One region of the Undibacterium sp. GrIS 1.2 genome, then DNA from elsewhere that is predicted to be linked to it. Evidence: predicted binding sites of a transcription regulator. Region 1 holds the regulator's gene; each other region holds the start of a gene.
The links. The regulator sigma-54, encoded in region 1, starts transcription at its own class of promoters, with help from an activator protein. The targets are predictions, from matches to a motif close to TGGCANGNAANCTGCTTT.
Positions count from the first base shown of each region.

Region 2: AAKU61_RS05045 (PEP-CTERM sorting domain-containing protein) is a predicted target of sigma-54. The motif match lies at 2,326-2,343, and genes of this name have one in related genera.
Region 3: AAKU61_RS15555 (transglutaminase family protein) is a predicted target of sigma-54. The motif match lies at 3,241-3,258, and genes of this name have one in related genera.
Region 4: AAKU61_RS15290 (DUF4114 domain-containing protein) is a predicted target of sigma-54. The motif match lies at 2,256-2,273, and genes of this name have one in related genera.

Region 1 covers NZ_JBEONP010000005.1:61,226-69,397, forward strand. Annotated here, with positions in the region: gene ggt (gamma-glutamyltransferase) at 1-1,546, shown strand, start outside; gene hpf (ribosome hibernation-promoting factor, HPF/YfiA family) at 1,834-2,178, opposite strand; gene AAKU61_RS03390 (RNA polymerase factor sigma-54) at 2,332-3,828, opposite strand; gene lptB (LPS export ABC transporter ATP-binding protein) at 3,846-4,586, opposite strand; gene lptA (lipopolysaccharide transport periplasmic protein LptA) at 4,588-5,166, opposite strand; gene lptC (LPS export ABC transporter periplasmic protein LptC) at 5,186-5,863, opposite strand; gene AAKU61_RS03410 (KdsC family phosphatase) at 5,860-6,405, opposite strand; gene AAKU61_RS03415 (KpsF/GutQ family sugar-phosphate isomerase) at 6,405-7,478, opposite strand; gene AAKU61_RS03420 (cation:proton antiporter domain-containing protein) at 7,597-8,172, shown strand, end outside.
Region 2 covers NZ_JBEONP010000008.1:37,356-45,527, reverse strand. Annotated here, with positions in the region: gene AAKU61_RS05055 (MBOAT family O-acyltransferase) at 1-980, shown strand, start outside; gene AAKU61_RS05050 (hypothetical protein) at 990-2,234, shown strand; gene AAKU61_RS05045 (PEP-CTERM sorting domain-containing protein) at 2,364-3,047, shown strand; gene AAKU61_RS05040 (glycosyltransferase family A protein) at 3,344-4,219, opposite strand; gene AAKU61_RS05035 (acyltransferase family protein) at 4,291-5,277, opposite strand; gene AAKU61_RS05030 (polysaccharide deacetylase family protein) at 5,302-6,261, opposite strand; gene AAKU61_RS05025 (ulvan lysase-like protein) at 6,413-7,561, opposite strand; gene AAKU61_RS05020 (carboxylate--amine ligase) at 7,648-8,172, opposite strand, start outside.
Region 3 covers NZ_JBEONP010000037.1:14,962-23,133, reverse strand. Annotated here, with positions in the region: gene AAKU61_RS15565 (TonB-dependent receptor domain-containing protein) at 1-1,641, shown strand, start outside; gene AAKU61_RS15560 (aspartyl/asparaginyl beta-hydroxylase domain-containing protein) at 1,760-3,034, shown strand; gene AAKU61_RS15555 (transglutaminase family protein) at 3,330-6,884, shown strand; gene AAKU61_RS15550 (circularly permuted type 2 ATP-grasp protein) at 7,353-8,172, shown strand, end outside.
Region 4 covers NZ_JBEONP010000036.1:560-8,731, forward strand. Annotated here, with positions in the region: gene AAKU61_RS15275 (malonic semialdehyde reductase) at 1-193, shown strand, start outside; gene nth (endonuclease III) at 457-1,104, opposite strand; gene rsxB (electron transport complex subunit RsxB) at 1,155-1,853, opposite strand; gene AAKU61_RS15290 (DUF4114 domain-containing protein) at 2,368-2,967, shown strand; gene AAKU61_RS15295 (ComEA family DNA-binding protein) at 3,171-3,515, opposite strand; gene AAKU61_RS15300 (peptidylprolyl isomerase) at 3,646-4,491, opposite strand; gene moeA (molybdopterin molybdotransferase MoeA) at 4,670-6,085, opposite strand; gene mobA (molybdenum cofactor guanylyltransferase MobA) at 6,119-6,778, opposite strand; gene moaA (GTP 3',8-cyclase MoaA) at 7,048-8,172, opposite strand, start outside.

The sequences.
Region 1 (8,172 bases):
GTTAAAGCGCGGCGGGAATGCGGTCGATGCTGCGGTGGCGGTTGGCTTTGCGCTGGCGGTGGTGTTGCCCAACGCAGGCAATATTGGTGGTGGAGGTTTTATGCTAATCCATGACGCCAAATCGGGTAAAGACATCGCACTGGATTTCCGCGAAATGGCCCCCATCAAAGCAAGCCGCGACATGTATCTGGATAAAGCAGGCAAAGTCATTCCTGGCAAATCACTCTACTCGCATTTGGCGATTGGCGTACCTGGAACTGTCGCCGGATTGACGCAGGCGCTAAGTAAATACGGCACCATGAAATTATCAGATGTCATTGCACCTGCGATACAACTGGCAGAACAAGGCTTTGAGGTAAGTCCACATCTAGCCAGCATCCTCGACGCAGAATACGACCATTTGGGCGCGTGGGAGTCGAGCAAAGCGATCTTTTTTAAAAATGGCAAACCTCTGGTCGCAGGTGAAAAATTAATCCAAAAAGATCTGGCTGCATCCCTCAAGTTGATTGCAAAAGAAGGCGCGAGTGCTTTTTATCAAGGCGCCATCGCAAAGAAAATTGTTGCAGAAATGGCGCAGCATGAAGGCATCATCAGCGCAGAAGATATGAAAAATTATAAGGTCGTCGAGCGCGAACCCGTCAAAGGTAGTTATCGCGGCTATGAAATCGTGGCCATGCCGCCACCCAGCTCAGGCGGCGTACACATCGTACAAATGTTGCATATTCTTGAACACTTTCCGATTAAAGAACAAGGCAGTAATAGCGCACAAAACTTACACCTGATGGCGGAGACCATGAAGCTCGCTTATGCCGATCGTTCTGAATATTTGGGCGATCCCGATTTTGTCAAAGTACCGATTAAAGCACTGACATCACGCGCCTATGCTGATGAGTTATCAAAGAAAATTAATCCAGAACATGCAACGCCGTCCGATCAAATCAAGCCCGGTAAACTAGCGCCTTACGAAAGTGATCAAACTACCCATTTTGCTACAGCAGATCAGTATGGTAACGTCGTCGCAACTACCTACACGCTGAATCTGAATTTTGGTAGCGGCATCGTTGCTAGCGGCACCGGCATTACCTTAAATAATGAAATGGATGATTTCTCCGTAAAAGCGGGTGCTCCCAACGCGTTTGGATTACTTGGTGGCGATGCCAATGCGATTGCGGCATACAAGCGCCCGCTCAGCTCAATGTCACCGACAATTATTTTAAAAGACGGACGACCATTTCTGACCACAGGCAGCCCGGGGGGTAGCCGGATTATCACCACCAGTTTGCAAATTATTATGAATGTGATTGACCATGATATGAATATTGCCGAAGCCAGCATTGCGCCTCGCATTCATCATCAATGGATGCCAGATCAATTGCGCGTAGAAAAAGGGATCACTATCGATACCTTAAACATACTGGAGCAAAAAGGTCAGCATCTGAGATTGTCACCGACTATGGGGCGCACACAAACGATACAAATGAGCAATCAGGGATTTGATGGTTATTCAGATCCGCGCAATCCCGACGGAAAAACTTTAGGGTATTGAGGTTAAATTTAAATGCGTACAAGCTAATCTGTGCGGCTTAAAGAAATGAATAGCTACGAGTGTCGCTTATTTCTCCAGTACCCAATATAAATACTCTCCCCAGGTATATTTTAGTTGTCCATGTAATTACTGGACAATAAGCCATATTTATAAAAATAATATGGGAGTATATTTATATCAGCGCATAATCTTCGCAAAAAAATCAAGTGTTACGTAAACAAAAAAAGGACGCCGGATTGCGTCCTTTTTTGCTATTTTCTAATCGAAAAAGCGACTAAGTCATCTGCTTACACTGGCGTCGGATCGGGTATGTGTTTGATCGCGTCATGTTGATGATTTTGGATTTTGTCTTTATGTTTAATGACTTGTCGGTCCAGTTTGTCGATGAGAGTGTCGATGGCGGCGTAGAGATCTTGTGCCAGGCTTTCAACATGAATATCTTTGCCACTGATGTGCAGATTAATGTCTGCTTTATGGCGTTTTTCCTTTTCTTTGAGCTTGTCCACGGTCAGGATGACGGCGATATCAATTACTTGATCGAAATGCCGCCTGATACGTTCAAGCTTATTTTGCACATGTTCACGAATTGCAGGAGTTACTTCGAGGTGATGTCCACTGATGGTGAGATTCATACTACGCTCCTTGGTAATCTTACTTGTTACAAACATTTTGTCTTAACTCAATTAATGTAAATTTAATCAGACGATGAATTGGCAGACTAATACTTAAATTATTTATTGAGCTAAATTATATATAGCAACACACGAGGATATTTCAAGAACAAGTTACAAAGATTTGCGCAGGCTTACTGGCGGGATTTTCAAGGCCTCGCGATATTTGGCGACTGTGCGTCGCGCAATTACCATGCCTTGTTCTCCCAGCATGTCTGCAATCTTGCTGTCAGAGAGTGGGATTTTCTGGTCTTCTGCTCCTATCAACTGCTTGATGAGTGCACGTATCGCGGTGGATGATGCTTCCCCCCCTGCTTCCGTCGCGACATGGCTACCGAAGAAATATTTCAACTCAAACATACCATGCGGGGTCAGCATGTATTTTTGCGTCGTTACACGAGAAATAGTGCTCTCGTGTAAACCCAGTGTATCAGCAATTTCGCGCAACACAAGTGGTCGCATTGCAACGGCACCGTGCGTGAAAAAATTACGTTGTCTTTCAACTATCGCTTGTGAAACCCGCAAAATCGTATCAAAGCGTTGCCGCATATTTTTGATTAGCCAGCGCGCCTCTTGCAATTGGGAACCTAGCGTACCGTCACCCCGATTTTGCTTCATGATGCTGGCGTACATACTATTAACACGTAGCTTTGGCATCACATCTTGATTGAGTAATACTTGCCAGCCGTTCACTGTCTTTCTGACTATCACATCCGGCACGACATAATCTGAAGCCGCCACGGCAAATTCAGCACCCGGTTTGGGGTTACATTGACGAATAACCACTTGCGCTTCGCGTAAATCCTCGTCATCACAATTAAGGATTTTCTTCAACTTATTAAAATCTCTTTGAGCGAATAAAGTGATGTGGCTCTCAACAATTTTTTGCGCCAGCCGACGCGTCACAAAAGGAATTTTAGGAAAACGTTTAATCTGCAAGGCCAGACATTCGGATACATTTCTGGCACCGACACCGCTAGGGTCAAAGTTCTGCAACATGTTCAGCGCAAAGGATAATTCTTCCGGCTCAACACATAATTCCAATGGCAAGCTGGCATGAATTTCTTCAAGCGTTTCCATCAAATAGCCATTGGTATCCAAGGCATCAATCATCAGCTCAATCAGAGCACGATCACGGGGCTCGCGAATGTTCAATCGCATCTGCTCCAACAAGTGATCTCTGAGGCTAGTTTGTGCTGCTTCTAACTGCGGACGTCCGTCATCTTCTTCTGACGATTTGCTGCCTTGAGGAACATCATCAAAGCTCCACTCTTCTTCATTCGCGCTGGTGCTATCGGCAGAGGCAGCGACTTCGCTAAGCTCGGCATTTTCAGTACTGGCACTTGCAGTAGCTGCATCGCCATTCATTTCTGGCGCGGCGAATTCAGTTTCAGAATTATTCGTAGTCGCACTGATGGCGCCGTCGGCCAGCAAGCGCACTGCATTATCCATAGGATCATCTACCCGCTCCAACATGGGATTGTCGGAAAGTAGATTTTCTAACTCTTGATGTAGCTCCAGCGTGGACAATTGCAGCAAACGTATCGATTGCTGCAATTGGGGCGTTAAGGCCAAATGCTGGGACGTGCGGAGTTGCAGGCTTTGCTTCATCATCGTATGGCTTCCCGCTACATGCGGAAATGCTCTCCCAGATAAACTCGGCGAACCGATTCGTCTTTAATGATATCGTCTGGCTTACCAGTCGCCAACACAGCGCCCTGATTAATGATGTAGGCATGGTCACAAATGCCAAGAGTTTCGCGTACATTGTGATCTGTGATCAGAACGCCGATACCCCGGTTTTTAAGGAAGCGCACAATCCGTTGGATCTCAATGACGGCAATCGGATCGACGCCTGCAAAAGGCTCATCCAACAACACGAAACGAGGATTGGTTGCCAATGCTCTGGCGATCTCTACCCTGCGACGTTCACCACCCGACAAGGATAAAGCCTGATTTTCACGAATGCCGTCAATCTGCAATTCGGCCAGCAAGGTGTCTAAACGTTTTTCAATTTTCTTTTTACTCAGAAATTGATCGTTTTCATCTTTTTGTAATTCAAGAACTGCACGGATATTGTCTTCTACAGACAGCTTACGAAATACCGAGGCCTCTTGCGGCAAATAAGATAAGCCCAAGGTTGCACGTTTGTGTATGGGTAAGCGCGAGATATCAACACCATCAATATTGATCTCACCGGCATCAGAGGGTACCAGTCCAACAATCATATAAAACGATGTAGTCTTGCCAGCGCCGTTCGGACCTAGCAAACCGACCACTTCACCGCTCTTTACTTCCAACGACACGTCACGGACGACTTGCCGCGCGCCATAGCGCTTTTGCAAACCCTTAACTAATAATGTACTCATCTTATTCTTTGACTTTTTTGTCGGATTTTGGAGCCAAAATTAACGTCACACGTCCGCCACCGTCAACAGATTTTCCAGACGTATTATTAGTCGCCACGAATACATCGCTAAGACTGTCGTAGGATAAAAAGTCGCCCTGCTGTTCCTGTGTGACGGTTTTACCTTCAAGATATTTCACGTCAGCCTTAGAAATAAATTTTACTAATTCTGTCCTGGTGTCATATTCGACCCGGTCTGCTACACCTTCTACCCATAAGTCTGGACCGCCGTCACGCTTTTGACGGAAAAATACTTTGCCGCCCGCAACAGCATAGAGAACAGCACTCTGCGTTCCATCTTGTGCGGTTGTCACGACAGCGCGCTCGGCTTTGACTAACAAGGTACCTCGGGTCAAAACGACATTCCCCGTGATGGTAGATACGTTTTTCTTCCCTTCGGAAATAGAATGATCTGCGGTAATTTCTGTCGGCTTATCGGCATCCGCTTTTTCAGCAAATGCCGCCGAATGTAAAACTACTGCACTGACAGCACATAAAAAGCCGCCGATCAGATGCTTGGATTGTTTATTGTGGAAGCTCATTACTTGCTCTCCATTTTGATTAATTAGATGTTTTTTGCTTCGTGCCTGACTTCGCACCTGGCTTAGTAAAATGCATGTGAACCTGACTTAGTAACTGAGTCTCTTGTGTCTCATTATTCGCCGTCATTCCAACTGCATGTGTTTCTGAATTTTGTGAATACAAGGTCACGGGATGATCTGTTTTCATCGTATTCAGATCGGGTAACAACAATAGATAATCGGTATTTAACTGCATGTATTTTGTAGTATCACTCTCAGGCCTTACTACCTGAACATTGTCATACAGATGAATCTCGTCACTTTGGGTATTAATCTCAACTTGTGCTTTAGCTTGCTCGCTAAGTTGTGCAGTTTTTTGCTCTACCAGTCCGCGATCAGCACGTACTGTTACAGGAGTTTTATCTTTATCAAAACTATTAATACGGGGTTGTGTAATTTCAAAATTATCATATTGCGGGTTATGAGTGAGCCGGCTACCGGTGACATGAAAATTCGCCTGTCCTTTGTTCGACAAACGGATGAAATTAAAATTTTCCACATAGTAATCAGGATCGGTACGAGCAGCACTGCGCATATTTCCTTCTTCATCACTTTTGCGTAAAACTTGCAGCACCCAAAAGCTACCCATCGCAATTACGCCGAGCATAATAATGCCTACCCAGACGCGGAAACGATCTGCAGAAAAAATATACTTCATAGTAGAAAAGGCGCTAAGGCCTGGTCGTATTTACCTTGCGCCCGCAAAATAAAATCACAAACTTCGCGTACCGCACCATTGCCACCACTCACCTGCGTGATGTAATCAACACGGCAACGTACCTCGGCATGTCCATTCGGTACGCTGGCGGCAAAACCAACCCGCGATAATACCGGCAAGTCAATTACATCATCACCGATAAAGCCGCAATGCTCTGCTTCGACCTTCAACTCAGCGCATAATTCTTGAAAAGCAGACCGTTTGTCATGAATACCCTGGCGCAAATGAACAATCCCCAAATCTGCTGCACGACGCGCCACAATAGGCGACTGACGCGCACTGATGATGGCAGTCTGAATACCGGCTTGTTGCAGCAAACGAATTCCCTGACCATCCAGCACATTAAAGCTTTTCATCATTTCGCCATCAGGGCCAAAATGCAGGCTACCACTGGTCAAAATACCGTCTACATCAAAAATCATTAATTGGACTTGAGCTGCCTTGGCAACTGCATTTGAATTCAACATTGTCGTTGCAGTCATCAAATCACCTTAGCGCGGGTCAGGTCATGAATATGCAGAGCGCCGACTAATTTGCCATGTTCATCCGCTACCAACAATTGATTAATTCTATGGGTTTCCATTACCTCAACCGCTTCAACTGCCAACTGCTCCGCACGAATGCTGCGTGGATTTTTATGCATCACATCCGCGATCACAATTTTAGTAAAGTCCTGAACACTTTCCATCAAACGACGTAAATCACCATCGGTAAATACGCCGATTACCCGCTGCTCATGATCGACTACGGCTGTCATCGCCATGCCTTTTTTGGTAATTTCCATCAGCGCAACGGTCAACTTAGTGTCAGGCGTCACTTGAGGAATATCGTCGCCGCTACGCATCACATCGCGGACATGTGTCAACAAACGGCGACCGAGCGCGCCACCGGGGTGGGAGCGGGCGAAATCTTCTTCACGGAAACCACGTGCATCCAAGACCGCAACAGCAAGTGCATCGCCCAGTGCCAGTGTGACTGTCGTACTGGCCGTTGGTGCGAGGTTAAGCGGACAAGCTTCTTTGTCGACATGCACATTTAAATGCACGTCGGCCAGTTTTGCCAAACCCGACACCGGATTGCCAGTCAAGGTAATCAGTTTGACACCTAGGCGTTTGATGATAGGGGCAATCGCGATCAATTCCGACGCTTCGCCTGAATAAGAGATACCAATAAATACATCTTGGGGCGTCACCATACCTAAGTCGCCGTGTGCAGCTTCGGCGGCATGTACAAACAAAGCAGGCGTTCCAGTCGATGCGAAAGTCGCAGCGATCTTACGGGCAATATGGCCCGATTTGCCAATACCAGAAACAACTACCCGCCCCTGGCAGTGCAGTAGCAGATCAGTAGCCAGGGCAAATGCCGCGTAATCGTCGGAAAGTCGGGATTGCAGAACCTTGATTGCGTCTGCTTCGATCTGCAAAGTCTCGCTTGCCAATAGCAAAGCACGACGGGCAAAGGTTTCGTCAGGCGCAAGGCTGGTCGAAAGTTTAGAAGAAAGCTTAGACGACACGTCCGCCGGAGTTTGGGTGGGGATAAAGTTAATAGAGCTCATCCCGAGAGTATAAACGAAATTGGCTAAGCAAAAACTCTGCCAGTTTGCATAAGCTTGCATATGTTGCTTGCCAGTGAATATTGTTCGTTTTTTTGATCATCTAAGCAATAATGCTTGCATGACCGCACTTGACACTACCCTCCTCTTACTCGCCGCCTCCGTTCTAGGTGTCGTCGCTTTCCGTATGCTGCAATTGCCTCCGATGCTGGGTTATCTGGTGGTCGGTATTTTGATCGGCCCGTTTGGTCTGGGGCTGGCAGAAGATAGTGCGGCCACGCATGAGCTGGCCGAATTTGGCGTCGTGTTTTTAATGTTTTCCATTGGGCTGGAGTTTTCGCGCTCAAAACTGATGTCGATGCGCAGAACTGTGTTCGGGCTGGGTCTGGCGCAAGTGCTGGTCACTATTGCCAGCAGCATGGGGATTGGATTAGCAGCATCTTACTGGCTGCCTCAACATTTTAATATCAGTTGGGAAGCCGCCTTCGCGCTAGGCGGTGCGCTGGCTATGTCGTCCACCGCCATCGTTTCTAAAATGCTGACCGAAAAACTGGAGCTGGAAAGCCCGCATGGCCGACAAATTATCAGCATTTTATTGTTTCAGGATCTGGCGTTTGTCCCTTTGCTGATCCTGGTACCGGCGCTGGCATCGCATTCCAGCAATTTGTTTGAAGCTCTCGCATGGGCCAGCGGGAAA
Region 2 (8,172 bases), on a different contig from region 1:
TTGGCTTATCGATTTTTGCTATGGGTCTCGCCAAAAAGGTATTGATCGCCGATAGTCTGGCGCCGCATGCCAGCTTCTTTTTCGATAAAACAGATACCCCATCGCTACTGATTGCCTGGGGCGGAGTGCTGGCGTATACCTTCCAGCTGTATTTTGATTTTTCTGGCTATTCCGATATGGCGATTGGACTATCGCGTATGTTCGGTATCAAGCTGCCGCTGAATTTTAATTCGCCTTATAAGTCGGTGAATATTATTGAATTTTGGCGTCGCTGGCACATGACCTTGTCGCGGTTTTTGCGCGACTATTTATATATCGCTTTAGGTGGCAATAAGAAAGGTTCCGTGCGACGTTATTGCAACTTGTTTATCACTATGGTGCTGGGTGGACTGTGGCATGGCGCAGGCTGGAATTTTGTAATTTGGGGCACGCTACATGGCGTCTATCTGATGTTAAATCATGCCTGGGTTGGTATCGCTAGTGCCTCACGTTTACCTCGTAATTCTTTGGTCTGGAAGTTGTTTAGCATTGCCTTAACTTTTGCCGCGGTCTGTATCGCTTGGGTTTTTTTCAGGGCATCCGATTTCAATCGCGCCAGCTCGATTATTCAAGGCATGTTCAACGTCTATGGTATCGGCTTGCCAGAAACCATCGGCTCCCATCTTGGCGGATTAAAAATAGTATTAGAAAAAATGGGAATCACGTTTTATCTCGGTGGCGGGACGCGCTTTGTACAAACCTATACCTGGGTTTTGATCGCGGCCGGCATCGCGTTCCTGCTGCCAAATACGCAGCAGATCATGGATAAATTCGATCCGGCGCTGGACTATCAAAGCGGCAAAGATAACGCACCGGCCTTCATCCAACGTTATATGAGCTGGACACCAGGCTGGAAATGGGCAGTGTGGGTGGGGATGATTATGGTCGCCAGTCTGCTACTCATCAATCGGCCTGCAGAATTTTTATATTTTCAGTTTTAAGGAAACGACATGTCTGATCAAACATCATTTGTCCGTTTTCTACGTTCGACCTGCATCGTCATATTATTGGGTATTGCTGCAGCGATTGCACTGGTAGTGGTAGTGGACCCTTATCGTCTGTATAGAGTCGTCGATGTGCCTGGGTTCAATGCGGTCAAACCACAACCAGATCGCTATCAGGAACAGATCAAACTGAGCAATGCGCGCCGCACTAACGCAAGCGCGCTGATCTTCGGCAATTCTCGTGCTGAGTATGGTCTCAATCCGGAATATCAAGGCTTTCATCAGGCCGGTCTGTCGGCTTACAACATGGCTTTATCTGGTACCAAAATTGGTGCCTCAAGGCGTGACTTAAGCTACTTCAAAACCTCGGGACAAAAGCCTGCATTTGTCTTGCTAGGCGTCGATTTTCTGGATTATCTGGTTGATGCCACCAAGCCTATACCGCCAGCCGTAATCACACCTGTCAGCCAATATGATGTGAACGGGATTAAATGGCAATTTGATGCACTGTTTTCATTGACCTCGGTCAACGATGCGCTCAAGACTTTAGAAATTCAAAAAAATCCAGAGGCAGAAACGATTAGTCCACGTGGTATGAATCCCCTGCTGGAATATAAAAAATTCGCACGGGAAGAAGGCTATTACGCCATATTCCAGCAACGAGCGCTGGAATATGCAAAAACCTTCAGTCAAAAACCACATGACTTGGTATTTCCGGCCAGCGGCAGCTCGCCAGAATTGGATGGCTTACGTGCGACTTTAAGCATGATCGCTGAAGATAAAACGGACGCCAATATCATCATCTATCCTTACCACGCGCAAATACTGGCGATGTTTGAAGAAACGGGTCTGTGGCCAGCGTTTGAGCAGTGGAAAGAACTGTTAATCAAAGAAATTGCAGCAACCAATGCCAAGTATCCAAATGTACATATCAAGCTATGGGATTTCAGCGGATATGGCACTCAGCAGTGTGAGCGGATTCCTGAAAAAAATGACCTAAAAACAGCGACCCAATGGTATTGGGAGGCTGGGCATTTTAAACAGAGTTTAGGCAACCTGATCTTGGCACGCATACTGTCCGATAAAATCGGACAGAGTCGTGCGATGATCTTTGGTACTGAGCTTGTGGCTAGTAACGCAGTAGAGAATCAGCGCCGGATTCAACAAGAAAAAGCCAGTTGTATAACGGATTATCCAGCTTTGTTTCAGCAGGTAGCATCATTGGTTGCAGCAGAAAAAAAGGAGAAATAGCTGTCGAATTGTTTTACACATCTATTAAAAAACCGATGCAATTTAACGATTTTTAACAAAACAAGCTTATTTTTCAATGGCCTGCGTAATAAGGTATGATTTTTGCTTGAAATACAAAATCGTTTCTTGTTGAGGGTTATTGTCATGAAAAATAAATTCATTCGCGCGGCGCTCGTATCTACCGCGTTAGCACTGTCCGTTGAGTCCCATGCAACCACGATCGGGTTTGATTCATTAACTACCGACGGTACAGGCTTCGTAAGTCCTAAGACATATACAGAAAGCGGTTTCCTGTTCCAGACACAAGATCCAAGCGGTGGCTTTGGTTCTGCACGTACAGGCGATGTAAACTTCCTCTACAACGGCCAAATCATGACCTGGTATTACGGCTCCGCCAGCTTGTTTAATGACAATTTGGGCTCGGGTGTAACGGTATTGAGTAAAGTTGATGGCAACACTTTTGCACTGAATTCGATAGATTTAGCGGCATTGAATAACTATTACTCCTTTGACGGTGGTGAGAACATCACCTTCACAGGTAATGTCCATGGCGGCGGTACCGTTACCCAGTCATTCCAATTCACAGACCAATTCAGTTTCCATACATTTGACTTCGTTAACTTTAGCGACCTGGATTCAGTTACCTGGGGTCAAGGCTTCCCATACCATCAATTCGACAACTTAGTTCTGGATGCGAGCGTAGTGACGCCACCTCCGCCACCTCCAAACGATGTTCCGGAACCAGCTTCGGTTGCTTTATTAGGTTTAGGGCTGGCGGGCTTGGGTATGGCACGTCGCAAACAAGCTAAGTAATTAATGCAAAGTAACGAGTTCAACTGAGCTCGTCAAGTATCAAAAAAGATTGCTCTGGCAATCTTTTTTACTTTCAGCGCGACCTGTCGCTAGAAGTGACGCAGCAGTCCGGGATCAGCAATCAGAATTTTTAATGTTACGGCTAAGATTTTTCGTGGCATTTTAAACATACTCTTGATTAGTATATTTTAATCATCCAATCAATCTATGGACAATCAGGCTATTTGTCATATTAAAATGGGGAGTATCTGATATTTGTCGAAATAAGCGTATTCCAACAACCGTATGACAACTCGCTATCTATGCGTGATGCTCATCTTAATCTGCCGTAACGCTAACCAGTCAAACCAAGTGTCGATTCCACGAAAACGTAATCGTAATTCGGCTGGATATTCGACATAAAGCTGATCGATATGCTGAGGCAAGCCCTGTAATCCTTTGGACTTCAGCGGATATTTGATCAATTTATTTTGGAAGTAGCGCAAGCTATAGCGGATTTTTCTACGGTAATACAAGCGCAGATCGCGCCAAGATAATAGTGACAAAGCTTCGTAGTAAAAACGCGCAGGTTCACAAATATAGATACGGCGCATATCCCAGCTCTGGGTGGGATTTAAATCCCAATAAGCCAGCGCACCGATCAAGGAATCATCACCGATCAAACCGATGGGAAGACGCACATTGCCAGCGCGAAGCTGCGTAACAAAAGTACCTGACAAAGCATATAGATTGCCGCACAAGCCACCGTCCCGCAGTAACAATTCTTTATCTGCTACACCGATACCTTCTGCGGGTAAGGCCGCCGCAACATGTGCCTCTGGGTGATCCGTCAAAGCTTGCTCTAACATGTCCAGGGAATCAGGCAACAATTCGCAATCACCATCCAAAAAATAGTAATGCGTTGCTTGTGCATCTAGCTCGTGGATGAAGACATTCCAGGCATTGGATTTATCACCGACGTGGATCTCCTGCAAAGAACAGAATGGATTGTCCAACATGAATGCGCGAACCAGATCGCCCGTGTTGTCACTACTACCGTTATTCAAGACGATGCATCGATCGTCATTAGAGATGGCGCGCTTAACACTCGCCAGACAGGCAAGAATTTTTTGTGACTCATTATGTGCAAAGATCGCAATCATCTTTGTCTTTTTATTGTGTTCAATGAACATGTTAGGCCTTTGTCAGATAGTAAGCAATGCACAAAGCCAGGTCGGTCTTTTGAATACATCCAACCAGAAGATCATTCAGATTTGGTCCATCGCTTATTCAGAAAATGGCGCATAGGATTTTCAATCAAATAATATGAAGCGATACCGCAGAATATGGCCAGGCACACTGCAAGCCAAGTAGCTAAGCCATCTCTGTGATGTGCCAGATAAAAAACCTGTTGCCATAAATAGATTGAAAAAGACCACAAACCGATTTGCTTAAGTAAGGTCCATGACAGGATTTTTTTTACAATCGCCGGCGCAGTCGAAAGTGCGTTCAATGTGAATGCAAACAAGCCAACGCCGATAAAACCCCGGACAGGCAACGGTACTGACCGCCAGTAACATGCCAAGCCAAGCAATATCAAAGCGGGATAGACAAACACGGGTAAGGTCGGGATACGGACTCTCTGCAAACACAGCAGCAGCAAACCAGAGAATAAAATACCGAAAGCAGAAATTTCAGAATGCGCCCAGAGCTCGTACTCCAATTGACCGGGAGGGAAATGCTGCCAGTAGAGCACACCTAAAACAACTGATAGCAAGCTAACGCTGCCAATAGCGTAACGTACATCAATATATTTCTGACGCACTGCCACAGCAATGAGCGTCAGCAGAATATAAGTATGCTCTTCTACACTCAATGACCAGATATGCCCGAAAGGCATGATGGCATGGCCGACCTCTCCTGGAAAGTAATTATTGATGAAGAGACTCGCCATCAGCGTCTCGCTCCAGTTGATATTTTTTCCAGTCAAGAAAAAGTACAGCAAGACCAGAGCAAGAAATGCAAAGTGCGCTGGAAATATCCTTGAAATACGACGCTGATAAAAGGTTTTGATCGGTACATTTTTGATAAACAAAAGACGACACATCAAAAAACCAGAGAGGACAAAAAAGAAGTCGACGCCAACACGACCAAAATTGATACCGGGGATAGGAAAAAAATGACCGATCAGAAGAAATATAATCGCAAGGCCACGCCAACCATCCAGGTAATCCACATGCTGATCTGCCATTTGTCTTACCTTAGGTTGAAAGAACTAGTATCTGCGACGCAGGACTTGTTCAGCTATGCGGTGCAAGGTTTTCCAACGTGGAGAATGCAAGGCCTGAGCAGATGACTCAGAAATCACTGGTGATAAGCCACGAAAACCACGCATATTGAAGCTGCTTTTATTATTGGCCATAAACTCGCAATAACGGCGAAAACGCTTAATCATGATAGGGTCGGCATTATCACGATTGGCGTTCAATAACTCAAAATTATGCGACAAGATGACGAAGCTTTTACGCTGATAGTCGTAAGCCTGTTGCAATAAACCCTCCAGTTCCAGATTAGAACAGGCACCGAGTTGTGCATGTCTTGGTGCGCCAGTACCGTCGTTAAAGATCGTCATCGGATATTCAATCACACCAGCACATTCGACTGGATCGTTAAGGGTTTGTCCTGGCAAAACACCACTTTCAAGACCCATCATGCTGGCGTTATAGCTGCTATCAAATGGGATTTGATTCGCGGCTAGCGCGTGCAAGGTGTTCAGATCAAAACCAAAACTTCCTGCGCGGAACGCATTCACTCGTCCGCCGCCAGCCTGCTGGATTAACTCTATCCCTTTAGCAATCAGGGTCGTCTGCTCCTCCAGCGAGAACTGACGCATGAACTGGCGTTTATGTTCACTATTAATGAGTAAGACTTGCTTGGCCTCATCGACCCATTCTGGATGCATATGCAATTGCACTTCTTGCCCATGCTCCTGAATCAGTCCGATGATCTCTGCTAGCGGCTCTAATCCAAAACGAGTAGCAAACAGAGGCTCTACAAAGAACACTCCATACAAACCGTGATCGCGCAACTGTTGCAGCTTATAGCGCAGACCGTACTCGCCTTTGGCAGTACGACCGTACACATATTGCTGAAAGGCATGTGGAAACTTGGCGTCGATATTCTTCCAACCACCGCACCAGATTTCTACATCAACAGTAAAAAAAACATCTAACATAAATTGATCAGAGTAAATACAACGCCTTGCTTCAAACATCCGTTAATAATAGTTAACAGCGGCTAATAGTGACTAGATAAAAATCTACCATCACCGGCATAAACCTAATGCGATACTACTGGTGACTGATTCACTAACTTGTAAGAAAGTGTTACCCGATGTTCTTCACCTTATCGAACAATTGCTCCAACATCAATCCATCCATAAAGAACTTGGTCGCCCAATTAGGGTAACGATACGTCATATATCCACCGTTAATCGGATGAGAGCCCTTCATCGCGCCGCGCACATGCAGATCGTCAGTAATCAAATTTTGTATGCTCATATTGAAGCGATTAGCTTTTTTTGCATGTGCGATCAACGATGTCTCACCTGTGAGTTGCGCCAGGCGCAGCCAATTGATCGCCATTTGTGAATTACCGGTGACGCAGCTCCAAGTAACTGCCGTTTTCCATTCGGGCGTATAAAACGCATTCAACGCGCCATCTTCACGCTGCTGTACGGCGACTGCTTTTGCCATCTTCAGCGCACGGTCAATATAGTCAGGTCGCTCTGCCGCAACACCAACTTCCAAAATGCCGCGAATAGAATACGCGATCGTGTGCGTCAGTGCAGTCAAATCCGCATTGTCGGACAAACAGTTATCTGGCAACCAGCCATTGGCCTGAGCGCGTGCCAGCGTCCATTCGACGTTCGCAATTGCAGCTTCTAGATATCGGGTATTTCCAACTGCCTCATACGCACGCACCAGACCGAAAGCAGAGCGTGTGTTATAGCTATTCAATTTGGAAGTAGTAAAAGGCGATGGAAAACGACGCCATGCACCGTCCTCATCTTGTGCTGCAACCAGCCAATCAGCAGCGCGGTTCAATGCAATTCTATAACGGTCGTCACGAGTTTCCAGATACGCTTTTGCCCAACCGAATAAGGCTTGCCCGGTATTAAAAATCGTTGGCGCCACAATCTCTGCATCCATAGTACCTGCGCGGACACCACCATCAGGTAGTTGAATATCGCATTCCCATTCCGTCATCCGCCTGGCGGCCTCGGCGTAAATCGGCGCATTATAATATTTTGCGTAATCGTACAAAGTAGGAATAACATAGCCAGTCGTCTCGGGATAAGAAGCTAGCCATTTTTGCGCACGGATATCAAAACTATGAGCAACACCGTCATCCGCCGTCCCCAGTTGTGCTTGCAATAGCCAGTCGGCAGCTGCTTTTAAATGGGTTTCTATCGATTGGGTTGGAAATACACTCATGCCCAATTTATCTTTAACTAATTGCTTAATGTGATTCATTTTTCTTGTTTCTCTCTTTATTTCTTTGACTGATCCTAGTGCTCAACAACCGGCTGTCTTATCGAATCTGGCTCCGCCTCTGCTAATCAACGTCGTAGTCGCTGCAGAACCCGATCCAACATAAAATCGATCCAGGGCAAAGGGTCATCCCAGCGCCAATACGCATCGTAAATAGCCGAAGTACTAGAGCGTTCATCCGCTAACTTGCCGCCCTCTTCAAATGCCCAGCGATCAGATTGGGGATCGCGCCAGACTATCGGTGATGGCGGCTTGTTGATCTGCTGCGCCGGCAATCCGTTTTCATATAAAAATGCTGCAAGCGGTAAATTCACTCCATTCAGGGTAGCGACCTCCTCCTGAAAATCAGTGCGGGCAACCGTCGGCTCTATCATGTAGAACTTACCGTCACGCTCATCGCGCTTATATTCCATACTACCCATGCCGGTAAAACTGACCTGATCAAAAAAAGCTTTGGTCATTGCGGTCAACTCTTGATCGTATTCCCAGGCTGCTGTACAACTTGCGGTGCCACCAATTTTGACAGGCCATGAGCGTATTTTCCGGCCAGTGAATGAGGCGACTAACTCGCCATCTTTTCCCAGATACTGCAG
Region 3 (8,172 bases), on a different contig from region 1:
AATTGGCATTATGACGCTTTTGCACAAATCTCTCGTGTAAATCACCAGGAATCAGAAAATAATTATTTTTCTACTACTAGGATTGCTAACGCGTTAGATGTCGTAAATGTAAATGGTCAGGCAGTCTGTCGCTCTGTAGTAAATGGAAGCGATCCTACTTGTGTACCTTATAACATGTTTAAACTTGGTGGCGTAAACCAAGCTGCTCTTAATTATCTTCAAGTAACTGGTTTGAAAACAGGATATACGCAACAAACTGTTTTGGGCGCTAATATTGGCTCTGATTTATCAGCTTATGGTATTAAGTCTCCATGGTCATCAAGCGGCATTGGTGTTTCTTTTGGTACTGAACAGCGTGCAGAAAAACTCGTTTATACACCAGATCTCGAAAATTCTACTGGTGATTTAGCTGGTAGCGGCGGTCCGTCACCAGCAGTTGCTGGTAGCTACTCTGTTAAAGAAGCGTTTGGTGAAGTTCATATTCCTATCGCAGAAAAGCTTCCATTTATTGAATCCTTAGATTTGAGTACTAGTTATCGTTATTCAGACTACAGTACAAATAAAACTACGAACACCTACGGATTAGGTTTGGAGTGGTCACCAATTAAACAGCTGCGACTGCGTGGTAGTTATCAAGTGGCGGTTCGTGCTCCAACGATATTTGACTTATATAACCAGCAGGCAGTGGGTTTAAATGGCCCTTCAGATGATCCATGTAGCGGCACTACTCCATCAGCTAGCGCTGCTCAATGTGCGAAAACAGGAGTTACTGCAGCGCAATATGGTAACGTGACTAACAACTCGGCTAATCAGTATCAGTCTTTGACGGGTGGCAACCAAAATGTTAATCCTGAAAAAGCGAAAACTTACACATTAGGATTCGTAGTAGAGCCTGTTAAAAATCTGAGTATTACAGTTGATGCATTTAACATTAAGATCGACAATACTATAAGCACAGTTGATCCAACTACAGCATTAAATCAATGCTTGCAAACAGGTAACCCTGTCTTCTGTAATCTGGTTCATCGTGATAAGTTCGGCAGTCTTTGGTTGTCTACTGACGGGTACATTCTTGCCAATACAACAAATATTGGAAAAGTAACGACTTCTGGTATTGATGTCGGTGGTAGCTACAGCTTTAAACTGAACACTCTAGGTAGCTTAAACTTTGGTTTCAATGGAACTTATCTGAGCAAGCTGACGACTGAGAACGTGCCTGGTTTAGGTGCTTACGATTGCAAAGGGTATTTTGGTGCTACTTGTGGTACACCAAATCCAGAGTGGCGTCATAAGTTCCGTACCACTTGGGCAACACCATGGAAAGTGGAAGTTTCCGGAACTTGGCGTCACTTTAGCAGTGTAAATAACGATACGTTAAATCCAAGTCCTTTGTTGGCTGGTACAGTTAACCCAATTGAGGCTACTTTGGGCGCACGTGACTACTTCGATTTATATGCGGCGTATCCAATCACGAAAACAATCACTATCAGTGGTGGTATTAATAACTTGTTTGACAAGGATCCGCCAATTGCTTCAACTAACGCTACAGCAGCAGCAGGTTCGGCAAATGGTAATACTTATCCACAAGTCTATGATTCATACGGACGCAAGCTATTTATAAACTTGACTGCTAAATTCTGAGCCAGTTCTTTTTATAGGTGATGTGAGATAAAAAACGGCAAGCTTTAGTTTGCCGTTTTTTTATGTAAATAGATAAGGACGATTTGCTAAAGACCATAAGCCGGAAAAGTGAAACTAAATGGAAACAACTCGAGCAATCTTAAAAGAAATTGAAGTGTTGACTGCGCTAGCTAAGAATGCCATTCAAGCGGGTAATGAACAAGAAGCACTAAAGTTTTGGAGCGCAATTTTGCAAATGTCTCCTAATCATGTTCTGACATTAAGTGAGTTAGGAAAACATGCATTAAAAAGAGGCGAATTTAAATCAGCTTTAATTGCGTTTCAGAGGATCGTTTCCATAGATTCGAGCAACCTGCAGTCATGGATTAGCTTGGCAATTACTTATCGTCAATTAAAGGATGAAGCAGCTGAAGAGCGATCCATTCAGCAGGCACTAATTATTGATCCTAGCGATCTGCTAGCATTGATAATGCGTGCCGATTTACTCGATAGACAGGGCTTACATCACCAAGCTGTTGTGGCTCATGTAGCCGTAGCCAAAGTCGCTCCCCCAATGGAAAAATTACATCCAAGTCTTCACCCATCAGTTTTACATGCAACTAAGTATAAGGAAGACTACGATAAAAAATATGCACAATTTCTAGATGACTATTTGGCACCTTTTTATAAAGAATTTTCCGATGAAAAGCTTCATCGCTTTCGAGATTCTATTGACATCTTGGTTGGTCGCAAAAAAAGGTTTGATTCACAATCAGTTGGTTTTCATTACTCTAGCCTTGCTCCTATCGAATTTTTCGAGCGAGAGGAATTTCCTTGGCTTGTAAAAATTGAACAGGAAACAGATCAAATCCGCGATGAATTTTTACAAATATTACAGGCCGAAAAAGGTTTTACACCTTATCTTGAATATCCTCAAGGGTTACCATTGAACCAGTTTGCAGAATTAAATAATTCGCCAAATTGGAGTGCATTTCATTTATATAAAAACGGTCTATTAATAGAAGAAAATACAATGAAGTGCCCAAGAACTATGGAGTTGCTGTCAAATGTTCCGCAGCCTATTCAATTGGATAAAACACCGTCTGCAATGTTTTCTTTACTTAAACCATTTACAAAAATTCCACCACATACTGGTATTTCAAATGTACGGTTAGTTACCCATATCCCCCTGATTATTCCGAACGATTGTGGTTTTCGAGTTGGGAACCAAGTAAGATCTTGGGAGCCGGGGAAAGCATTAATATTTGACGATACAATTGAGCACGAGGCTTGGAATAATAGTAATAAGTTGCGAGTCGTACTTATATTCGACATTTGGCATCCGCATTTAAGTATCGCAGAGAGGGCGCTAATAACAGCAATGTCGCATGGTATAAAAGCATTCAAAAATTAAATAACTCATGCTTTCGTTGAAGTTGCCTAATTAACAGTTTCTCTGAGTTTTTGTTATTGACTTTTAAGAATCATATTTGCTTTTTACGTTTTATCTGTCACACGCTCGAGAGTAATGCTCGTCAGTCGTGCTGGCGACACATCGCTGGCGTATCATTCAAATTCAATATGCCGCCCTGTTTTCTTAAGTCCCATAGCATTTTACATGGGCATGAATCCTGCTTTTAGTGAAATTACATGGCATTTTGACGCTGCTCTCTAGCGCCGTTTTAACCCTTATCGAAAGGCAATATCGAATGGCTATCCGTGTCGCATTGCATCACAAAACCAGCTACCGTTATGACCGCCTGGTTGCTCTTTCTCCGCATGAGGTGCGCCTGCGTCCAGCGCCTCACGCACGTACGCCGATTTTGTCTTACTCACTAACCGTCGCGCCGGAACAGCATTTTATCAACTGGCAGCAAGACCCCTACGGTAATTACATTGGTCGTTTTGTTTTTCCTGAAAAATCGGATGTGCTGGAATTTACTGTCGATCTGGTTGCCGATATGACGGTGATTAATCCTTTTGACTTTTTTGTTGAGAAATACGCCGAGCATTTTCCTTTTAGCTATCCTGCGCAATTGAGTGCAGAACTTAGCCCTTATTTGCTGACCGAAAAACCGGGTGAATTGCAGACCAAATGGGTGGAGGACGCACGTACTGCGATTCTGAAAAAAGATTTGCTGACCAATGATTTTCTGGTCGCTATCAATCAGCGTTTGCAGGGCGATATCGGATATCTGCTCAGGCTGGAGCCGGGCGTACAGACGCCGGAAGAAACTTTAACCAATCGCTCCGGTTCTTGCCGTGACAGTGGCTGGTTATTGGTGCAAATTTTGCGTCAGATGGGTTTGGCGGCACGCTTTGTATCGGGCTATTTAATCCAGCTCACCGCTGATCAGGAAGCATTAGATGGCCCTAGCGGTACTACCGTTGACTTCACCGATTTGCATGCCTGGGCGGAAGTGTATATCCCGGGTGCCGGCTGGATTGGTTTAGATCCGACCTCCGGCATGCTGGCCAGTGAAGGGCATATTCCATTGGCGTGCACTGCGTTGCCCTCTTCTGCGGCACCAGTGACGGGCTTTACCGATAAGGCCGAAGTGACTTTCCACCATGAGATGACGATTACCCGCATCCATGAAGATCCGCGCGTGACCAAGCCGTATTCCGACGCCGACTGGAAGGCGATTGATCTGATCGGCCAGCAAGTCGATGCAGATTTAAAACGACAAGATGTACGACTGACGCAAGGTGGTGAGCCGACCTTTGTCTCTATCGACGATATGGATGGTGCTCAGTGGAATACGCTGGCGCATGGTGATAAAAAACGGGAATTGGCCGGCGAGCTGATGCACAGGTTGAAAAACCATTTTGCGCCTGGCGGCATGCTGCACTACGGTCAGGGAAAATGGTATCCGGGCGAACCTTTACCGCGCTGGGCTTTAAATATTTATTGGCGGATTGATGGTCAGCCGATGTGGCTGGACGCCAGCTTATTCTCGGATGAGAAAAAAGCCGATGGGTATACCAATGCCGAGGCATATCTGTTTATGACGGCGCTGGTTAAAGCGCTATCACTGCCAGAAGGTAGCCAGATTCCAGCCTATGAAGATGTGATGCAACAGGCGCAGCGCGAACAGGGTTTGCCCGTCAATTTAGATCCGCTGAAAGCTGATTTAAAAGCGCCAGAAGAACGTCGTCGCTTAGCGCGTTTGCTGGAGCACGGCCTTGGCGAGGTGGTTGGTTACGTCTTGCCGCTGAAGCCAAAAGACACAGACCCGAGCATCTCTTTGGGGGTTGCCTGGCGGACCTCGCCGTGGCCAATTAAGCGCGAACATTTATACCTGATCGATGGCGATTCTCCGATGGGTTTACGCCTGCCGCTGAGTGCATTGCCTTGGGTGCAGCCAGAAAAAGAAATCCATGAGTTTGATGTAGACCCGTTCGCCCCGCGCACGCCTTTGCCTTCTGCCAAAGACGACAAACTAGTGACCAGTAATAGTGCTACAAATGCCAGTGTTGCTGCCGACAAAACTAAGGCTGTCGCAGCAGTGACAACAATTGTTTCTTCAACTAAAACAGCCGCGAGCGGTACCAGCCCGGCACCGCTAACAGCCGCTATGGCTGCACACGCCGCAGTGGTTGCGGCGGCAACGTCGGCAGGAGCAACGCCGGCCGCCGTCGCTACTTTAATGGCGAAATCTCCTGCCACTTCTTCTGTACCCGCCAAACCAGTTTCGCCAGCGGCGAGCTTAAACAAATCTGTGATAGAACCGCGTGATGTCATCCACACCGCTTTGTGCGTGCAGGTACGTGACGGCCGTTTGCATATTTTTATGCCGCCGGTAAAGCGGATAGAAGATTATCTGGCCTTGGTCAATGTGGTCGAATACACCGCCGCCAAGCTGAAGTTAAAACTTTGGATTGAAGGTTATCCGCCGCCACGCGACCCTCGTATCAAATTACTCAGCGTGACGCCAGATCCGGGTGTGATTGAAGTCAATATTCATCCAGCCGCAAGCTGGAATGAGCTGGTCTACAACATGTCTACGCTGTACCAGGAAGCGCGTCTGACGCGTCTGGGTACAGAAAAATTTATGGTCGATGGTCGCCACACCGGCACTGGCGGTGGCAATCATGCCACGCTCGGCGGTGCCACCCCAGAAGACAGCCCGATGTTGCGTCGGCCAGATTTGTTGAAGAGTTTAATCACCTACTGGCAAAACCATCCCGCCTTGTCTTATTTATTTTCGGGCACGTTTATCGGTCCGACCAGTCAGGCGCCGCGGGTGGATGAGGCGCGTGACGATAACTTGTATGAGTTGGCAATCGCCTTCCAGCAAATGGATCAGGCGCTGCCGACCATGCATCCGGGCGATAAACCTTGGATGGTCGATCGCTTGCTGCGTAATTTGCTGGTGGATTTGACCGGGAATACGCATCGTTCAGAATTTTCTATCGACAAACTGTATTCACCCGATGGCCCTACCGGCCGTTTAGGCTTGGTCGAATTCCGCGCGTTTGAAATGCCGCCGCATGAGCGTATGAGCCTGCTGCAAATGCTGCTGCTGCGCGCACTGGTAGCACGTTTTTGGCGTCAGCCTTATCAAGCCAAGCTGGTTAATTGGGGAACGTCTTTGCATGATCGCTGGATGCTGCCGCATTTTGTGGCGCAGGACATCCGTGATGTCGTGAAGGATTTGCGCGCTTCCGGTTATGCGTTTGAAGAGCATTGGTTTGATCCGTTTATTGAATTCCGCTTCCCGCGGTTTGGTACCGTCGTGTACGAAGGTGTTGAGATGGAATTGCGTCAGGCAATTGAGCCGTGGAATGTGCTGGGTGAGGAAATGACCGGTGGCGGCACTGCGCGTTATGTGGATTCTTCCGTCGAACGGATGCAGCTATTAGTTCGCGGCTTAACGGCTGGGCGTCATACGATTGCTTGCAATGGACGTATGTTGCCGTTACATCCCACTGGCATACCCGGCGAATACGTTGCAGGTGTCCGCTTCCGCGCCTGGAGCCCTTGGTCGGCATTGCATCCCACAATCAAAATTCAGGCGCCGCTGACATTTGATCTGGTGGATACTTGGAGCGGCCGTGCGATTGGTGGCTGTACTTATCACGTGTCGCACCCCGGTGGTCGCAGCGAATCCAGTTCGCCGGTGAATGCCAATGCCGCAGAGGCACGCCGTTTTGCGCGTTTCTGGTCGCACGGGCATACGCCGGGACCGATGTTTGTCCACAAAGAAGATCTCAATCCTAGTTTCCCGATGACGCTGGATTTACGTTGGCAGGTATACTAAGGGCTCGCCAGAGCGCTGTCGGAGAAAGTAGAGCGAATCTACGTTCTCCGACTTGGCTGAATAGTGCAGGGAATAAACAAGATATCAGGGCGAACAACAACACAATATGTTTCTGCACTTGTTAATCTGGACTAGAGTTAAATTAAATACTGGTAGTAAGTATATTAAGTTGTCCATATATTCACTGGTCTATATGGTCATTTTGAATAAAATTGGGGGGAGTATATTGCTGCGTGCTAAATTTAGAGATGATTTTCTGCATCCACGGCACCTCAAATTTTGCTCCTCCTTATTCAAAAAAAGAGATCCGTTGTGGATTGTCGATGCTGGGTAAGGTTCGCCAAAATCAGCAAATAGGTAATCTAAGTAGCTAAGTAATTCAGTAATTAAGTAATTGAGCAATTTAGTAGTAAGGAAGTGCAGATCAATACCGTCTGCGCTTTATCTCTGAAAGAAATCATTAGTCTTATGTCGAGTCAACTGCTTGCGAACTATCCTGTAGCACAAGGTAGTTTTGATGAAATGCTGGATATCACCCACCAGCCGCGCGCGCATTGGCGGATTTTGCTGGATAGTTTATCGGCAGAGCCGCCCGATATGATGCGTCAGCGCATCGAAACAGTGCAGCGTCAGGTACGCGAAAACGGTGTCACTTACAACGTCTATGCCGATGCCAAAGGCATGCAACGCCCCTGGGATTTAAACGCACTTCCGCTGATACTGCCGCAAGACGAATGGGCAGGGATTGAGGCCGGAATTATCCAGCGCGCCACTTTACTCAACCGCATTTTGTTGGATGTGTACGGCGACCAAAAATTGCTCGCCCAAGGTTTATTGCCGCCAGCATTAATTCATGGCCATGCCGGATTTTTACGACCTTGCCATGGCATGCGTCACCGAGATGGCGTTGCTTTGCATTTTTATGCAGTGGATATTGCCCGCGCGCCAAATGGCCGCTGGTGGGTGGTGGGCGACCGCACCCAGGCGCCATCCGGTGCCGGTTATGCTTTAGAAAATCGTGCCGTGATGGCGCGGGTTTTCCCTGATTTGTTGCGGGACCTGAAAGTACAAAATCTGGCAGGATTTTTTAGTACCATGCGCGACAGTCTCGCCCACTGGGGACGCCAGTGCGCCGCCAATACGCCGAATGCTGCACCTCTGCGCGACAGCGAACCGCCACTGATTGTGCTGCTCACACCGGGTCCGTATAACGAAACTTATTATGAGCAAACCTATCTGGCGCGCTATCTTGGTTTGCCGCTGGTCGAAGGTAGCGACCTGACCGTGC
Region 4 (8,172 bases), on a different contig from region 1:
GCTGGCGGCACGGGCAATTGGTTTAGACTGCGGCCCGATGTCGGGTTTTGATCCGGATAAAGTCAATGCGACCTTCTTCGCTGGGACCGAGGTCAAGGCCAATTTCATTTGCAATCTTGGCTATGGCGATATGGCAAAAGTATTCCCACGGTCGCCACGTCTGGATTTTGATGAGGCTTGCAAGATCGTTTAAAGAGTCGGTTGGTGTGGCAAATATCACCGTCGTTACGGGATAGTGAAAAAGGCGCAGGCGGCACAATACTAATGTGTTACCTGTGCTTTTTTATCTCTGGGAATTGAAATACTCTCTATTAGTATATTTTAATCGTCAATGAAATCATTGGGTAATTAAGGGTTTTTATTAGAATTGATGGGGAGTATATGAAAAATAGGCTATCTTCGGATTGTTTAGCCCGGACTTCTTATGGCTCCAAGTAGGGCGTATTTTGTGTTCCTTTACGCCCCTTTTGGCTGCGGCGTCTTTTGTTTGTAGTCGCATAAATCAGCAATCATGCAGTTCCAGCATTTAGGCGTGCGCGCCAGGCAGGTATAACGGCCATGCAAAATCAACCAGTGATGCGCATCGAGCTTGAATTCTGCCGGAACAAATTTGAGTAATTTTTCTTCGACAATATCGACGTTTTTACCTGGCGCAATGCCAGTACGATTACTCACGCGGAAGATGTGCGTATCTACCGCAATTGTGGGCTCACCAAAAGCGGTATTCATCACGACATTCGCCGTTTTTCTGCCGACGCCTGGCAATGCCTCTAATGCAGCACGTTCTTTTGGTACTTCACTGCCATGTTGCTCAATCAGGATGCGGCAGGTGGCGATCACATTTTTAGCTTTGGTGCGAAACAAACCGATGGTCTGAATGTAGGGGATCAGACCATCGACATCTAGCGCCAATATTTTTTCTGGCGTATTCGCGACCGGATACAGCTTGCGCGTGGCCTTGTTGACCGACACATCGGTGGCTTGCGCCGACAACAGCACGGCAATCAAGAGTTCAAACGGACTGGTGTATTCCAGTTCGGTGGTTGGATGCGGATTTTGCTCTTTGAAACGGCTAAAAATGATCTGGCGTTTGGCTGCGTTCATGTCGGTTCTGGATTTATGTTTTGATCTGAGTTTAGGACTTAGTTTAGGACTTAGTTTGTCTCTAGCTTTTTAAGCCGCGCGCGTTCTATCGCAGCGGTGATGATGGCTTTTTTGCGATCACGATCAGCGATTTGTTCGGGAGTTAACGCGGGTTCGTCCATCAAGGCATTTAATTTGGTCGTTGCTTTGGCGGCGAGTCTGTCGTCGTTTTCTTGTTGTTCTTTTTTGAGTCTAGCCTGACGAAAGTGATAGGCCTCGCGTGCCTGATCCGCCTGTTCTGACGACCATGCATCCCAGCCTGTCTTGCCTGGCGTAAGCTCGACCATGCTGATGCAATCAACCGGGCAGGGCGCAACGCACAGGTCACATCCGGTACATAGCATAGGCAATACTGTGTGCATCTGTTTGGCCGCGCCCATGATGGCGTCGACGGGGCAAGCTTGGATGCAGAGCGTGCAGCCGATGCAATAGGCTTCATCTATCAAGGCGACAGGTCGTGGTCTTTCATGTCCGTGGCTGACGTCTAGCGCGATCACGGGCTTACCGAGTAAGTTTGCCAAGCGCCGTATGCCTTCTTGACCACCGGGTGGGCATTGATTGTAATTGGCGCTGCCATTGGCGATCGCCTCGGCATAGGGGCGGCATGCGGGGTAGCCGCACTTAGTACACTGAGTTTGCGGCAGTAAGTCTTCAATCTGATCGGCGAGTGTGTGTAGCATTTCTGATTTATCTAAGGCAGAGGCGATCATTATCCTAGATAACTCGGCTGCGCTGGTGGATTGATGCGCATTGCTGGAATTGTACGATTTGGACGCGATGAAAATGCATCTTGACTGGTTGTCGAAAACTTTTACATCTCAAGAAATTAAAGACTTTTTTCTGAAAAGATTGAGATTTTGAATAATTTTTATCGATCATTTATAAATTGAAATAAAAATAGAAATTGCCCAAGAGAATAATTGAATCTCAAGCAAAGGTCTTTTAGAATCCAAAAAACTGAACCATGTCCTTGGAGAGCTAAGCCAGGCAACGGTTGTTAGATATTTTCGAATCCCACTCGCAGAAAAAAATAAGGCGGGGTTATGTACTGCCAGGATTTGCGAGAGTGTCGCAGGCAATATTTTGATGAAAAGCTTTTACAGAAGAAAAAATGGTACAAAAATTGCGTTGCCTCCATAGTCTTTTCGTATTTCATCCATTTGTTGTTCATTTGCCTAATTAACCAGTTGATCGCTTTATCTAATATTTGAAATGGGAGCTTTAATGAAACTTAAATCTTTATTTGCCGCTTTGTGTATTAGCGTCGGATTTGCCAGTTCTGCATTGGCTGTTCCTACCACCTATACCAACATAGGTACACAGAACCCGATTTTGTATACTTTCGTCGCTACTTCGGCGGGTGATGTAATGGCGTATTTTGCAGGTTCTACTGCTGGTTATACCAACACACTCAGCTTGTTGGTCAACGGCGTTGATACCGGTATCTTTGGCTTGAATAATCACACGTCTAACTACGGCGACTTGCTGAATTTCGGCGCTGTCAATGCGGGTGATAATTTAGTATTTCGTTTGAATGTGCTAAACAATGGCGATACTTGGTATTCGCAAAAATCGTCTAACTCTGATGGCGTAAATCATGTTTACTCCAACTCTTATGGCGGCGATGCGTTTGTTCCTGCTGGGGTTTATGTCGCTTTTGAAGATTTACGTAACGGTGGCGATTTTAATTACAACGACGAAAACTTTGTTTTTACCAATGTCAGCAACGTGTCTAACGATGTTCCACTGCCAGCAACACCATTGCTGCTTGGTTTAGGTATGGGCATTCTGGCCTTGGTTGCCAAGCGTCGTAAGCAAGTATAGGCGTAGGAGCGGTGTGGAGGTAGCTTAGAGGTTCCCAAACGGTTGTGAGGGATTTTTCTGAGGAGCTATAGCGATAAAATTTGTGATTCGCTTTAGCGAGTTTGCAGTCACCCGAGAATAAAAAAGCTAGATGCATTGCATCTAGCTTTTTTTATTGGCGCAGCATAAGTCTTTGCTTACTTATGATGGATTGATGATCTAAGTTACTTCTTTTTTGCATCCGGTTTTTGTTTGGCAATGATCAGATCTTTGATGCTGTTATACGCATCCGCCGGCAAAATCTTTTTGTTCAACAAATCATCTTTACCGTTATACGGGCGACCTTTGATGATTGCATCAGAACGTGCATCGCCAATCTTAGGCAATTCGGACAATTCTTTTTTAGTCGCACTATTGATATCCAACAGCTCCACCTTGGCCGAGGCCGATACCGTAGCTGACGCAGACGCAGATGCAGAGGCTTTTTTAGGCTCGTCTTTGGCTTGGGCTGTGCTGATGATGAATAAGGATGAGGCGACTAGCAGTATTGATTTCAACAGTTTGTTCATGATTACCCTTTGTATGATGCCCAGTCTAGTAGTCTGGGTAGTTATTAATTTCTAAAATAACGATATAAAACAAGCGAGGAAAAACCAAATTACAGTACAAACCAGGAATAGCTGCTAGAAGGCTATCATATTATTGTGTTTGCACTGCTGAATTAATCACCACTGGGGTAACGGGTAAATTAGTGAAACTACCGCTGGTCGTCGTTGGAACCGTACTAATCTGATCCATGATAGTAAGCCCGGTCACAATCTTGCCGAAGACGGCATAACCCGGATTAGTGGCGTTGCTGTAATCCAATGTCGTGTTATCTACGACGTTAAAATAAAACTGAGATGTCGCAGAATTTGCCACAGAGGTACGCGCCATGCCGATACTGCCACGAAGATTACTTAAGCCATTGTTGGATTCCAGCGCAATGGCGGCTAATGTCGCAGGTTGTTGTAAATCGCTAGTGTAGCCGCCGCCCTGAACGACAAAATTGCTGACCACTCGATGGAAAATCTTATTCACATAAAAGCCACTTTCTACATATTGTAAAAAGTTGTCGACCGTGATCGGCGCTTTGGCCGGGTTAAGCTCAATCACAATCGTACCCATTGACGTCAGCATTGTGACTTGCGGTTGTGCAGCCAGAGGAATGGTTAAACTACCGGAGTAAAGTGATGATCCGTTGCCCGCCGTGATGGACACCGCTACCGTTCCGACCGCAACGATTTTGCAAGTGAATACTCGTTGCGTTGCGCTGCCTCCGGCGACTTCGGTAATCGTCAGGCATGCTGGATTGGAGATGTTAATGCCTTGGTCGAGATTTTGACCTTTGATGGTCATATTGCTGGTCTTGCGATACACCAGTTGATCTGTCGTGACACTGGTAATAGATACCGTTGGAGTGTTGCTAGCAGAGTCGCTACCGCCCCCACCACAAGCAGTAAGTAGGCTAAGGCTTGCGCAAGTAAGAGCGGTCCAGTTGAGCACTTTCAAATTCATCTCCTGAGAAATAATCACATGTTTAAAACGCTGATTATAGCCCGTGAAAGAGGGCGTATTTTCGGGCGCAATACTTTGTTACTTACGTGAAGTATCCACTCTTGATCCACGAAAAAACGAAAGTGATTGCGTCTTTGATTGACGTCGGGCATTGGACGGACGCAACTCAGATCAATCCTTCAAACAATAAAATATCGACTTTTTCACCGGCGGCGATATCGGCTTGATCGTGGTGTAGTACCACCATGCAATTGGCTTCTGACATTGACCGCAGAATTCCTGAGCCTTGTGAGCCGGTGATACTCACTTGTAGCTGTCCATTGGTAGCGACCGAGACGATGCCGCGCTGGTATTCGGTGCGACCAGCGCGCTTGCGCAGAGCGACGCTTGAGATGGCTGGTACCAGCGGTAGCGATGTTGATGATGTTGTTGATGTTGATTCTGCTGCCCCAGCACCCATCATGTGCAACAGTGCGTCGCGGACGAAAAAATAAAAACTGACCATTACTGCAACTGGGTTGCCCGGTAGACCAAACAGATACGCGCCTTTTCCATTAGCCTGATCAGACTTATTTGACTGAATTTTGCCAAATGCCATTGGTCTGCCTGGACGCATAGCGATACTCCAGAAGGCGACATCACCTAATTTTTCCATCATCTGTTTGGTGTAATCCGCTGCGCCGACCGACACGCCACCAGAGGTAATGATGGCATCTGCGTTTTCGCCAGCGGAACGAAAAGCGGCTTCCAGCGATATCGGATCATCTTTGATCACGCCCATATCGATGATCTCGCAGCCGAGCCGAGTGAGCATGCCATATAAGGTGTAGCGGTTGCTGTCATATACGCAGCCTAAATCGAGGGTTTCTCCCAGCGATCGCAGTTCGTCACCGGTTGAGAAAATAGCGACACGCAAGCGGCGTTGTACGGCCACTTCAGCTACGCCTAATGACGCTAGTAAACCAAGATCGGCAGGCCGTAAAATTTTGCCTTTGCTTAGCGCTGTTGTGCCAATCGCTAAGTCTTCGCCTTTGAGGCGACGGTTATCGCCAGCATTTATTTGGGCCGCTGGTATGCGGATTTGCTTTAAGTTGCCGAGATTGCTTTGCTTTGATTCTGTCGCTTGCTTACTGTCGCTTATCTCAACAGTCCATTCTTGTGGAATCACTGTATCGCAGGAGCTTGGCATCACCGCGCCGGTCATGATGCGTACACATTCCCCCGGTTGTACTGCGCCTTCAAAGGCGCGTCCAGCATAAGCGGCGCCGACAACTTTTAATGTGAGGGTTTGGTTTGTTGGATCGCTATTGTCTGTAGCTTTTTTTTGTAAATCACTACCGATAAACGCGTAGCCGTCCATGGCAGAATTATCATAAGCAGGGACGTTAATACCAGACAGAACATCGGCGGCAAGCACGCGTCCAAGTGCTTGGCGTATGGCGAGTTTTTCTACCGAGTCAATTGGCGTCACAAACAGCTGGATGATCTGCTGTGCCTGCGCGACGGGCAGGGAGTTAGGGTCGTAATCCGACAAACAGCTAAGGAGATGATGTAGGTTTGCGGCTGGGGTGTTGGCGCTCATAAAATAGTTTGATTCGACTTAGTTAGATTCGACTTAGTTAGATCGGGTCAGGTTGGAGTGTGAATTTAGTCCGGTTTCAAATTGTCGCAAATCTTGCAGCGTATTGATATTACGGAAGGCGGCGACATCTTCAAATACGACTTCGACACAATGCAGGCTTGCATGCCAGGCATCTACTTTACGCCCGCCATGTCGTAAAAAATCACTCAGCTGCGGTAGCAAGGAAATTTTCATTAAAGAAAATACCGGGTGCGCCTGCTTGGCAATGACGTTGCCATTGGATTCCATTGTGACAGCGACGGCAAGATCCGCGTTTTCTTGCAATAACGCTGCTGCCAGATGTTCTACTAGATTGACGGGTAAAAATGGCGAGTCGCATGGCACACTGGCTAGATAGGGCGTTTTGCAATGGGTCAGGCCGGTTTGTAATCCGGCTAAAGGACCTAAAAAGTGATTATCATCATTCTCCGCGTGATCTGGCCAGACTGGCGCACCAAAGCTCTCGTAAGTAAGTAAGTTTTGGTTGGCATTGATGAGCATATTGCCAACTTGTGGCGAGAGGCGCTGCAACACGTGCATCGCCATCGGCAAACCGCGAAAAGTCTGCAAACCTTTGTCCACGCTGCCCATACGTGTACCACGACCACCTGCGAGTATCAGTCCGGTAATGAGTTGCTTATCTATGCTGGTCATGTCTGCGAGCCATGGAATGTGTTGCGATTTGAGTTCTGGAAGTTACTGGAGCTTATGCAAATAAGCTTAAACCCAGAGACATTCTTATCCCTTGTTATAGATCAAATAATGGTGGTGTGCGAATATACTCCCCATTATTTTTATGGAATATGCCTTATTGTGCAGAGAACATATGGACAATAAAAATATACATGGTAGGAGTATATTTTACTTATCCTTAGCCGCCGAAGTCGGTTATCGAATTTAGCCACCGAATTTAGCCACCGAAGTTAGCCGCCAATATAAGACATCTCCACTTTTTTCCTGGTGATCTGAAGTTCATCTGTATTTTGGCTGCGTAATTCCGAATAACGATCAGTGCGTTGCTGCCATAGTTGTTTGATGACATTGGCGATGGCAAGATCACTGTGCTGCTTGTCATCATCTCTGATTAAGGCGCGTAAATCATGACCATGGCTGGCGAACAGGCAAGTGTACAGCTTGCCCTCGGTAGATAGCCGGGCGCGGCTGCAATCGTGGCAAAAACTTTGTGTGACGCTGGAGATCAGGCCGATTTCACCGCTGCCATCGGCATAGCGCCAACGGGCGGCGGTCTCGCCTGTGTAATTTGCATCGATTGCCTGGAGCGGCATGCCGGCAGCGTTGATGCGCCTTACTACCTCTGCCGATGGGATGACTTCATCTAACTTCCATCCATTTGAGGCACCCACGTCCATGTATTCTATAAAGCGCAAAATATGTGGCGTGTTTTTAAAATAGCGCGCCATGGGAACGATCTCCTGATCATTTAAACCCGCTTTAACAACCATGTTAACTTTGATTGGACCAAGCCCCGCCTGATGCGCTGCTGCGATGCCATCAAGCACATCGGACACCGGGAAATCGACATCATTCATTTGTTTGAAAGTGGCATCATTGAGCGAGTCCAGCGATACCGTGACACGGGTTAAGCCAGCGTCTTTCAGACTTTGTGCTTTGCGCGCCAGCAACGATCCGTTGGTGGTCAGGGTCAGATCAAGATCGCGTCCGTCCAGTGTTTTTAAACTGCTTAACATGGCGATCAGCTTTTCGATATTTTTACGTAACAAGGGCTCACCGCCGGTCAAGCGGATTTTACTCACGCCGTGGGAGATAAAGATACGGGCGATGCGGGTTATTTCTTCAAAATTGAGCAGCGATGTATGCGGTAAAAAACGATAGTCTTTATCAAAAACTTCTTTCGGCATGCAATACACGCAGCGGAAGTTACAACGATCTGTTACCGAGATGCGAAGGTCATGCAAAGGGCGTTGCAGGCTATCAAGCAACTGTCCATTTGGTTGCTCCAATAAACCTGGAACGATCAGCGTTGGCTGTCGTTGCCGGAAGTCGGCTAGTGGGATAAATTTTTCAGA